Puniceibacterium sp. IMCC21224: one gene and its partner. The protein of the gene in region 1 interacts with the protein of each later gene in a pairwise test. Links are inferred from orthologs where the notes say so. Each region holds a gene or a part of one and is shown in the gene's direction. Other genes may lie near its edges.

Region 1 (5,994 bases):
CTCTGGCCACAGCGATACTGGCTTGTGCCACGGTCGCAACGATGCTGATCACGGTGCTGTCGGTAGAGTCCGTGCCCGAAGCACTGTATGTCACGACCGCACTGTTCTATCTGCCCGTTACTGCGGCGGGCGTGCGTCGACTGCACGATGTCGGACAAAGCGGCACGCTGATGTTCGATCCGCTCAAGCCCGCGGCGATTTTCCTCACCTTCCTGTTGATCCTGTGGCTCTTTCCGACCTTGGGCGGTCTCGTCAACGCGGCGGCGATGCTGTCGGCGATGTTCTTCTCCCAATTGCTCGTCTCACTGTTGGCCGTCCTCGGGCTGGCGGCGATTAGCGTTACGCTGATGTATTTCTCGAACACGATGGCGCAGCTGCTGCTGCCATCACAACCCGGTCCCAATCGATACGGTCCCAACCCCAACGAGGTGACACAATGACCGACCAGTCCCCCAACGACCAGTTCCACGCCTCCTCCTTCATGCAGGGGCACAATGCCGAGTACCTCGAACAGATGTACGCCCGCTATGCCAACGACCCCGGCGCGGTAGACGAAAGCTGGCAGGCGTTTTTCAAGGCGATGGGCGACGATACTGCCTCGGTCCGGACTGAGGCCGCTGGCCCCTCATGGGCGCGCCGTGACTGGCCGCCGCAGCCCAGCGATGACTTGACCGCGGCGCTAACAGGCGAATGGCCCATGCCCTCGCCCCCGGTCGAAGCCAAAGCCGCCGGTCAGAAGATCGCAGCCAAAGCCGCCGAACAGGGCGTCAGCCTCAATGACGAACAGGTCAAGCGCGCCGTGCTGGACAGTATCCGCGCGCTGATGATCATCCGCGCCTACCGGATTCGCGGTCATCTGGCTGCCGATCTCGATCCGTTGGGCATGCACGAAGCAGCGCCGCATCCCGAACTTGACCACCGGTCCTACGGTTTTTCCGAAACCGATATGGATCGCCCGATCTTTATCGACAACGTTCTGGGCCTGCAGATCGCTACGCTGCGCCAAATCCTCGATATCGTGAAACGCACATATTGCGGCACCTTTGCGCTGCAATACATGCATATCTCGAACCCCGAGGAATCAGCCTGGCTCAAGGAACGGATCGAAGGCTACGGCAAAGAGGTCAAATTCACCCGCGAAGGCCGCAAGGCGATCCTCAACAAGATGGTCGAGGCCGAAGGGTTCGAGAAATTCCTGCACGTGAAATACATGGGCACCAAACGGTTCGGCCTTGATGGCGGTGAATCGCTGATCCCGGCTATGGAGCAGGTGATCAAGCGCGGCGGTAGCCTGGGTGTGAGGGAAATCATCATCGGGATGCCGCACCGTGGCCGTTTGTCGGTGCTGGCCAACGTGATGCAGAAACCCTACCGCGCGATCTTTAATGAATTTCAGGGCGGCAGCTACAAGCCGGACGATGTCGATGGATCGGGCGATGTGAAATACCATCTCGGGGCCTCTTCGGACCGGGAATTTGACAGCAACAAGGTGCATTTGTCGCTGACTGCCAACCCGTCGCACCTCGAAGCTGTGAACCCGGTAGTGCTGGGCAAGGTTCGCGCCAAGCAGGACCAGTTTAGCGACGCCGAACGCACCTCTGTCATGCCGATCCTGCTGCACGGCGACGCCGCCTTTGCCGGTCAGGGCATCGTGGCGGAATGCTTTGCCCTGTCAGGTCTGCGCGGCCACCGCACCGGCGGCACCATGCATATCGTGGTAAACAACCAGATCGGCTTTACCACCGCACCGCATTTCAGCCGTTCCAGCCCCTACCCCACCGACAACGCGCTGGTGGTCGAGGCACCGATTTTCCACGTCAACGGTGATGACCCCGAGGCGGTTGTGCATGCTGCCAAGGTCGCGACCGAATTCCGCCAGAAGTTCAGAAAAGACGTCGTGCTCGACATCTTCTGCTACCGCCGGTTCGGTCACAACGAGGGCGATGAGCCCATGTTCACCAACCCGCTGATGTACACCAAGATCAAAAAACAAAAGACCACGCTGACGCTCTATACAGAACGGCTGGTCCGGGACGGGCTTATCCCCGAGGGCGAAATCGAGGATATGAAAGCCGCGTTCCAGTCCATGCTGAACGAGGAATTTGAGGCTGGCAAGACATACAAGCCGAACAAGGCCGACTGGCTCGATGGCCGCTGGTCGCATCTCGACCGGCAGAAACAAGGCAAGTATCAGCGTGGCAAAACGTCGATCGAGCCCAGTACAATGGCCCAGATCGGGACCGCGCTGACCTCTCCGCCCGACGGATTCCCGCTGCATAAAACGGTGGGTCGCCTGCTCGAAACCCGCGCCGCGATGTTTGAAAACGGGACAGGCTTTGACTGGGCCACAGCCGAGTCTCTGGCGTTTGGATCCCTACTGACCGAAGGGTATCCGGTGCGTCTTTCGGGGCAGGATTCGACACGCGGCACATTCAGCCAGCGTCATTCGGGCCTGATCAATCAGGTGACCGAGGAACGGTATTATCCGCTGAACCACATCCGCGAAGGTCAGGCGCGCTACGAAGTTATCGACAGCGCGCTGTCGGAATATGCCGTACTTGGGTTTGAATATGGCTACTCATTGGCCGAACCCAACGCGCTGACCTTGTGGGAAGCGCAGTTCGGCGATTTTGCCAACGGCGCGCAGATCATGTTCGACCAGTTCGTGTCCTCTGGAGAAAGCAAGTGGCTGCGGATGTCCGGGCTTGTCTGCCTGCTGCCGCATGGGTTTGAAGGTCAGGGGCCGGAACACTCGTCTGCCCGACTGGAACGGTTCCTGCAAATGTGCGGTCAGGACAACTGGATTGTCGCCAACTGCACCACGCCCGCGAACTATTTCCACATTCTGCGCCGCCAGTTGCACCGCAGCTATCGAAAACCGCTGATCCTGATGACCCCGAAATCGCTGCTGCGCCACAAACTGGCCGTCAGCAAGGCTGAGGAATTCCAGACCGGATCCAGCTTCCATCGGGTGCTGTGGGATGACGCCCAGCAGGGCAATTCTGAAACCAAACTGGTGGCTGACGACAAAATCAAGCGGGTCGTTATGTGTTCGGGCAAGGTCTATTACGACCTGCTCGAAGAACGTGACGAACGCGGCCTGGAAGATGTTTACATCCTGCGGTTCGAGCAGTTTTATCCCTTCCCCGCGATCTCTGCAGTCAAGGAATTGGAACGCTTTACCCAGGCCGAGATGATCTGGTGCCAGGAAGAGCCAAAGAACCAGGGCGGCTGGACCTTTATGGAGCCGAACCTGGAATGGGTTCTGGGCCGGATCAAGGCGCAGTATCCGCGCGCGCGTTACGTCGGCCGCGACACCTCTGCCTCGCCCGCGACGGGTCTGGCCAGCATGCACAAATCACAGCAATCTGCACTCGTCGACGAGGCACTGACGATCAAAGGGAATTAAGCGATGACAACCGAAGTACGAGTCCCCACACTCGGCGAATCCGTGACCGAGGCGACTGTGGCCACCTGGTTCAAGAAACCCGGTGATGCCGTCGCGGTCGACGAAATGCTGTGCGAACTGGAAACCGACAAGGTTACGGTCGAGGTGCCTTCGCCCATTGCGGGAACCCTTGCCGATATCGTCGCCGCCGAAGGCGAAACTGTCGGCGTTGATGCCCTGCTTGCCAATATTGCCGAAGGCGACAGCGCCGCGGCCCCGGCCAAAGCAGCCAAAGCCCCGGCCAAAGCAGAAGACACCCCAAAATCGGCCAATGACGACGCCGCCGAAACCGACGTGATGGTGCCGACCTTGGGTGAATCCGTTTCCGAAGCCACGGTATCGAACTGGTTCAAGAAAGAGGGTGACACCGTCGCGCAGGACGAAATGCTGTGCGAGCTGGAAACCGACAAGGTTTCGGTCGAGGTTCCGGCGCCGGTCGCGGGCGTCCTGACCAAGATCAGCGCAGCCGAAGGCGCCACAGTGCAGGCCAACGGCAAGCTGGGAGTTATCTCGGGCTCGGGCGGCACGACTGCTCCCGCTCCTAAGTCTGTTGAGGTACCCGCCCCGTCGGCCTCCACGGGCCGGGATGTCGAAGACGCCCCCTCGGCGAAAAAGGCCATGGCCGAGGCAGGTCTTTCGCGGGATCAGGTCACTGGCTCGGGCCGTGATGGCCGGGTGATGAAGGATGACGTCGCCCGTGCAGTGTCCGCGGCTTCGGCCCCGCCGCCTGCGGCGAGCGCGCCCACCCCGCGTGCCCCTGTCGCCGCAAGTGACACCGAGCGCGAAGAGCGGGTCAAGATGACGCGCCTGCGCCAGACCATCGCCAAGCGGCTCAAGGAAAGTCAGAACACCGCAGCCATGCTCACCACCTACAACGAGGTGGATATGACCGAGGTTATGGCCCTGCGCAACGAATACAAGGATCTGTTCCTCAAGAAGCACGGCGTCAAGCTGGGGTTCATGTCGTTCTTTACCAAGGCCTGTATCCACGCCCTGAACGAAGTCCCCGAAGTCAATGCCGAGATTGACGGCACCGACGTGGTGTACAAGAACTTTGTCCACATGGGCATCGCTGCGGGCACACCCACCGGGTTGGTTGTGCCGGTGATCCGCGATGCTGACGCGATGTCCTTTGCCGGCATCGAAAAGGCAATTGCCGAGATGGGTGCAAAAGCCCGCGACGGCAAACTGTCTATGGCCGAAATGCAGGGCGGCACCTTCACCATCTCGAACGGTGGCGTCTATGGCTCGCTCATGTCTTCGCCGATCCTGAACCCGCCGCAGTCGGGCATTCTGGGCATGCACAAGATCCAGGACCGTCCAATGGCGATCAAGGGTCAGGTGGTGATCCGTCCGATGATGTATCTGGCCCTGTCTTATGACCACCGCATCGTTGACGGCAAAGGGGCCGTAACCTTCCTTGTCCGGGTCAAAGAGGCACTCGAAGATCCGCGCCGTCTTCTGATGGATCTGTAATACGAAAAAACTGACCACCCCCGCTGCTACACACGCGGTATCAGGGGGCGGCCGCTGTCTTTTTTGGGCGTCAGAAGCGCGCTTTCTGCGCCAAGCTGCAGGAAACATCCGGATGAGCCATCAGCTTATTGTCAAATTTGCCGATTTTGATCGCGGTGCCTTTGACGTCGACGCAGAAAACCGCGGCACCGCTGGACTGACGCTACTACAACTCTGGCGTGGCGTGGCCGGTGCGCATTGGGCATTGTTCGAGGTGAAAGACGCTGACAAAGCCCGTCGCTGGATCGACAACTCAGTTAGCCTGGGTCACGGTCCATCCGAGCATCATTTCCTGGAAACGGCATGACCCCCGAACTTACCATCCTTACCCTTGCGACCCTGCTCCAGGTTTTGCAATTCGTGCTGTTCGCAATACCCGCAAACCTGGAGCTTGGCCCCGGATACACATCATCCGCCCGCGACCGGCCCCCATCAAAGCCGATGTCGGAAAAAACCGCCCGGCTGCAGCGTGCGATGAACAACCATTTCGAAGGGCTGATCCTTTTTGCGGTCGCCGTCTTCGTCATCACCTTTTCGGATCAGGGCGACGGCATCACCGCAGCCTGCGCCCTGCTCTATTTGATCGCCCGTATCGCCTATGTTCCGGCCTATTACTTTGGCCTGCGCCCCTGGCGTTCGCTGATCTGGGCCATCGGCTTTGGCGCCACGGTGATCATGCTGATCATGGCCCTGATATGATCCGCCTTCTGGCCACAAATATTCCGGGGTGAATGGGCTGCGTCCCTGCCTCGTTCTTAGAAAGGACCCATCCAAATGGCACAATACGACGTCATCGTCATCGGCTCAGGCCCAGGCGGCTATGTGGCCGCGATCCGCTGCGCCCAGCTGGGCCTGAAAACAGCCTGCGTCGAGGGGCGTGACACTCTGGGGGGCACCTGCCTCAACATCGGCTGCATCCCGTCCAAGGCGCTGCTACATGCCACCCATATGCTGCACGAGGCCGAACATAATTTTGCGCAGATGGGCCTCAAGGGCAAAAGCCCGACGGTCGACTGGAAACAGATGCTTTC
Region 2 (5,208 bases), 1.4 Mb from region 1 along the record:
CAGCTCGTCGTAGAACGGACGCTCGGCGTGGACCTTGTAGAATTCGCCGGCCTGCGCTTTTGTCAGCTGGATGCGCTTTTGCGCCACGATCCGCAGACCCGCCTCTTCGAATTTGGCATTGATCTTGCCAGTCAGGTTCCGCTTGGTGGCGTCTGGCTTGATAATGCTCAGCGTGCGTTCGGTGACCATGTGTCGTGCTCCATATGTCGCGAACCGGGACATTTGGCCCGGCGTGTTTACAATTGGCGCTGCGATACCATGCGCCCCTGCGCTTGGAAAGGGTTGTGACGCGCGGTTCTAAACAGATGTTGCGCCCTGCATTAACCCCACGGCAATCGCAACCCGCACTCCGCCACTGTGGGCAGGTCGACGGCGCCGCAGCGATAATATCGTCCAGAACACATTCGACGCACGGTCTGTACTGGCCAGTGTCGCAACGCTCTGCTAAGGCGCGGCCATGTTGAAGATTCAAGAAATAAACTACTCCGTTGAAGGCCGTCCGTTGATGGTCGAAGCCTCTGCAACCATTCCCGAAGGTCACAAGGTTGGTCTGGTCGGTGCCAATGGTGCGGGCAAAACAACGCTGTTCAAACTGATCCGCGGCGAACTGACGCTTGACAGTGGTATCATTTCGCTGCCCAGCCGCGCCAAGATCGGCGGGGTAGCCCAAGAGGTGCCAGCGTCGGAAACCTCGCTGATCGACACGGTGCTGGCCGCAGACACCGAGCGCGCCAAACTCATGGCCGAATCCGAGACCGCGCAGGATGCGCATCGCATCGCGGAAATTCAGACTCGGCTGGCCGATATCGACGCCTGGTCCGCCGAAGCGCGCGCCGCGTCGATTCTCAAGGGTTTGGGTTTTGACGACGACGCGCAGAAAATGCCGTGCAGCGCCTTTTCCGGTGGCTGGCGGATGCGGGTGGCACTGGCGGGGGTACTCTTTGCGCAGCCCGACCTGCTGCTGCTGGACGAACCGACCAACTACCTCGACCTCGAAGGGGCGCTGTGGCTGGAATCCTATCTGGCCAAATATCCGCATACCGTCATCATCATTTCGCACGACCGCGGACTGCTGAACCGCGCCGTTGGCGGAATCCTGCACCTCGAAGAGAAAAAGCTGACCTTCTGGAACGGTCCCTACGACCAGTTCGCCCGCCAGCGCGCCGAACAGCGTGCCGTGCTGACGTCGATGGCCAAAAAACAGCAGGCCCGCAAAGATCACCTGCAAAAATTCGTTGACCGGTTCAAGGCCAAGGCGTCCAAAGCCAAGCAGGCCCAGGCCCGTGTCAAGATGATCGAAAAGATGGACACGATCACCCCGCCCGAAGAGATGGCCAAGCGCGTGTTCAGCTTTCCGCAGCCGGACGAGCTGTCGCCGCCGATCATTCATATCGAAGGCGGGTCGACCGGCTATGGCGACACCCTGGTTCTCAGCCGACTGAATCTGCGCATTGATCAGGACGACCGCATCGCGCTTTTGGGTCGCAACGGTCAGGGCAAATCTACGCTGTCCAAACTGCTGTCGGACCGTCTGCCGCTGATGGACGGCAAGATGACCCGCTCAAACAAGCTAAGGATTGGCTATTTCGCCCAGCATCAGGTCGATGAACTGCATATCGACGAATCTCCCCTCTCGCACCTGCAACGGCTGCGCCCCAATACGATGCAGTCGAAACTGCGGGCCCAATTGGCGGGCTTTGGTCTGGGCGCCGATCAGGCAGACACCGAGGTCGGACGCTTGTCGGGTGGTCAAAAGGCGCGCCTGTCGCTGCTGCTGGCCACCATCGACGCACCCCATCTGCTGATCCTCGATGAGCCGACCAACCACCTCGACATCGAATCGCGCGAGGCATTGGTCGAGGCGCTGACCGCCTATTCCGGTGCTGTCATTCTGGTCAGCCACGACATGCACCTGCTCAGCATGGTCGCGGACCGGCTCTGGCTGGTCAAGGATGGTTCGGTCGCCCCCTACGAGGACGACCTCGAGGCGTATCGCAAGCTGTTGCTGCAACCCGACAAGCCCATCAAACCAGCGAAACCTATCCAGGAAAAACCCAAGCGCCCGTCGCGTGACGCGATTCTGGCGCTGCGCTCGGACGCCCGCAAAGGCGAGGAACGTGTCGCCAAGCTGAATGATATGCGTGACAAGCTGGCAAAAAAACTCGCCAATCCGGAGCTTTACGACGATACCCGTGCGGGCGAACTGGCCACCTGGAACAAAAAATACGCCGAGGTGATGGAGGCATTGGGCCGGGCAGAGGCACTGTGGATGGCCGCGCTGGAAAAGCTGGACGAAGCTGAGACCGTCTGACGCCCGTTCGGACGATTGAGGTCTGCGTGCTTATTGAAACAGCGCCCGGCCATTACGCCCATTGCAAGATCGACCTGCAATGCCTAAGGCTGCGCCCCTATGGACGCAGCCCTTTTAATCCCCGCCTTTGTCACCCTGTTTGTGGTGATCGACCCGATCGGTTTGACGCCAATCTTTATTGCCTTGACCGCCGGGGCAGATGCACGCCACCGGCGCGCGGTCGCCTATCGCGCCTGTCTTGTCGGTGCCGGCGTGTTGTTCCTTTTCGCATTTCTCGGCGAATCCGTGCTGAACTTTATCGGCATTTCGATGCCCGCTTTTCGCATTTCGGGGGGAATCCTGCTGTTCCTGACCGCGCTGGATATGCTGTTTGAACGGCGCAACAAGCGGCGCGAGGACAAGACCTCCACGCCACAGGACATGCCCGATCCGTCAGTCTTTCCGATTGCGATCCCGCTTATTGCCGGTCCCGGCGCCATTGCCTCGATTATTTTGCTGACCGGACAGGCTCAGGGCGCGGTTGGCATGGCCTCGGTGCTGGGTGTGCTGATCGCCGTTCTGCTGATCGTGCTGCTGCTCTTTCTCTCAGCCGGGGTTATCGAACGGATGCTGGGAACAACTGGAATCACGGTTGTGACGCGGCTTTTGGGAATGTTGCTGGCGGCACTGTCGGTCCAGTTTGTGCTGGACGGGCTGCGTGCCTTTGGTCTGGCCAGCTAGACGTGGGATACTGCGCACCTTCAAAACCCGCGCGCTACCCCCTATCTGATCTGTGTAACTGACAGACAGGCGGCACATGTCTTCGAATGATTTTGGAAATCTGATCTACCTTGTCATTCTTGGCGCGGTGCTGGTGTTCTGGGTCCTGGTGCAGAATCGGGGCAACCTGTCGCGCACATTTCAGAATGCGGCGGTCTGGGGCCTGATCTTTGTCGGCACGATCGCGGCCATCGGTATGTGGGGGGACATCCGCCAGACCGTGCGCCCCAGTCAGGCGGTCTTTGCCGATTCCGGCCGGGTCGAGCTGCCACGCGCACCCGACGGACACTATTATGTGACCCTGACGATCAATGATACGCCGGTACGGTTTGTCGTCGACACCGGTGCCAGCGGCGTGGTTCTGACGGCTGACGATGCCGGGCGGATTGGACTGAATGCCGCCGGTCTGGCCTATTTTTCCGAAGCGATGACAGCCAATGGGCCGGTGCGCACTGCCCCTGTGACACTGGACAGCGTGCAGTTGGGGCCGTTCATCGACAAGCGCGTCGGCGCCTACGTCAACGAGGGCGAGATGGAGCAATCTCTGCTTGGCATGACCTATTTGCAACGCTTTGACCGGCTTGAAATTTCCGGCGGTAAAATGATCCTGGAACGCTAACCGCCCTAGCTGCCGCGATGAGTGAGCAGTCAACCACAACGTATTTATTCAGATTCACTTCTCGTGATATGGTGTGCGCCCGGTCCGGCGCCGACCCAAGATCAGGCCTCGGCCTTTTTCTTCCAGCGCCCGGTTTCTTCGGACCAGTATTGCGCCTTGCACCCGGCCCCGGTCAGCAACCGCCACTGGCCGCGCGCCTGATCCAGCGCCTGCGCATCGTGGCCGTCGAACAGCACACAAACCCGTTCCAGCGCCTGCACTTCGTCTGGCCCGACCTCGGCGCCATCGACGCTCATCAGACAGGCCGGATTGTTGGCGGCAGCCCCGGTTGTCAACAGGACGGGCTGCGCCGCATCATGCGGCCCGCCCGCCAGCCCGTGTGGCAGAAACCCCTCTTCGGGCCCCAGCCACAGCCGTTCGTCCAGCCAGCCCATCCGCGCCGCATCGCGCCCCCGCACGGCAACGCGCCAGTCATTCGCCAGCGCGCGCCCCAGCAGTTGCGGCAATACCACCTCAAGCGGGTTATGCGTCAGGTGATAGAAATAGGCCGCCCCCATTGCGCTCAGTCCCGTTCGAACCGTTCAGCCACCAGCCGGTTCAGCGTCATGACGCCCCAGCCGGTCGCGCCCTTGGTCGACAGCACCAGATCCCGCGGCACATGCGCCACCCCGGCGATATCGATGTGAATCCACGGCGTCTCGTCCTTGACGAACCGGCGCAGGAATTCGGTGGCGGTGATCGACCCGGCAGGCCGGCCACCCGAGTTTTTGACATCCGCCATCGGCGTTTTGATCAGGTCGGCATAGGCCCCGCCCATCGGCATCCGCCATGCGCCCTCTTGTTCGGCCTCGGCCGCCTTAAGCAGGCCGGCACACAGGGCGTCATCATTCGAATAGATTGCCGCGTTTTCGTGCCCCAGTGCGACGATGCAGGCACCGGTCAACGTGGCAAGGTCGATCATCGCAGAGGGCTTATAAGTTTCCTGTGCATACCACATGACGTCAGACAGGACGAGCCGCCCCTCGGCATCGGTGTTGATGATCTCGATCGTGTCGCCCTTCATCGAGGTGACAACATCGCCGGGCCGCATCGCAGCAGCATCCGGCATGTTTTCGACCAGCCCGACCAGACCGACCACATTCGCCTTGGCCCCGCGCAGCGCCAGCGCCCGCATCGTACCGGCGACAACACCCGCGCCGCCCATATCCATCGTCATGGATTCCATGCCAGCGGCGGCTTTCAGCGAAATGCCGCCAGTGTCGAACACCACCCCTTTGCCGACCAATGCCAACGGCGCCTCGTCCCCGCCGCCGTTCCAGCGCATGACAACCACCTTGGATGGCGTGACGGACCCCTGCCCGACCGCCAGCAGCGCGTTCATACCCAATTCGGCCAGCCGATCCTCTTCCAGCACCTCGACCTCGACCCCGAGATCGCGCAACCCTTCTAGACGGGCGGCAAATTCGACCGTGGTCAGCACATTGGCAGGTTCATTCACCAGATCGCGAGTAAACGCGAC

Evidence for each region. Proteins that work in one complex are often made in the same cells at the same time.
Region 2: the proteins of IMCC21224_RS05795 (region 1) and IMCC21224_RS12020 interact in binary tests that used the Escherichia coli proteins (3 or more experiments, as listed by UniProt). The link is inferred for Puniceibacterium sp. IMCC21224 from one-to-one orthologs.

What each region holds. Positions count from the first base shown.
Region 1 is NZ_LDPY01000001.1:1,262,185-1,268,178, reverse strand. What follows is about bases 37-3,609. They hold IMCC21224_RS05795 (2-oxoglutarate dehydrogenase E1 component), read left to right. Parts: upstream 37-436; coding sequence 437-3,409; downstream 3,410-3,609. Other genes in these bases: odhB (2-oxoglutarate dehydrogenase complex dihydrolipoyllysine-residue succinyltransferase), read left to right, coding at 3,413-3,609; IMCC21224_RS05800 (DUF805 domain-containing protein), read left to right, coding at 37-440. In the rest of the region: more of IMCC21224_RS05800, read left to right, coding at 1-36; more of odhB, read left to right, coding at 3,610-4,924; IMCC21224_RS05785 (hypothetical protein), read left to right, coding at 5,037-5,270; IMCC21224_RS05780 (MAPEG family protein), read left to right, coding at 5,267-5,662; lpdA (dihydrolipoyl dehydrogenase), read left to right, coding at 5,738-5,994. UniProt on the Escherichia coli protein: E1 component of the 2-oxoglutarate dehydrogenase (OGDH) complex which catalyzes the decarboxylation of 2-oxoglutarate, the first step in the conversion of 2-oxoglutarate to succinyl-CoA and CO(2).
Region 2 is NZ_LDPY01000001.1:2,615,154-2,620,361, forward strand. Bases 1-2,884 are described here. They hold IMCC21224_RS12020 (ABC-F family ATP-binding cassette domain-containing protein), read left to right. Parts: upstream 1-457; coding sequence 458-2,311; downstream 2,312-2,884. Other genes in these bases: ndk (nucleoside-diphosphate kinase), read right to left, coding at 1-189; IMCC21224_RS12025 (MarC family protein), read left to right, coding at 2,411-2,884. Outside these bases: more of IMCC21224_RS12025, read left to right, coding at 2,885-3,031; IMCC21224_RS12030 (TIGR02281 family clan AA aspartic protease), read left to right, coding at 3,108-3,689; IMCC21224_RS12035 (DNA polymerase III subunit chi), read right to left, coding at 3,791-4,246; IMCC21224_RS12040 (leucyl aminopeptidase), read right to left, coding at 4,252-5,208. UniProt on the Escherichia coli protein: Genetic data indicate it may be involved in ribosome assembly or function.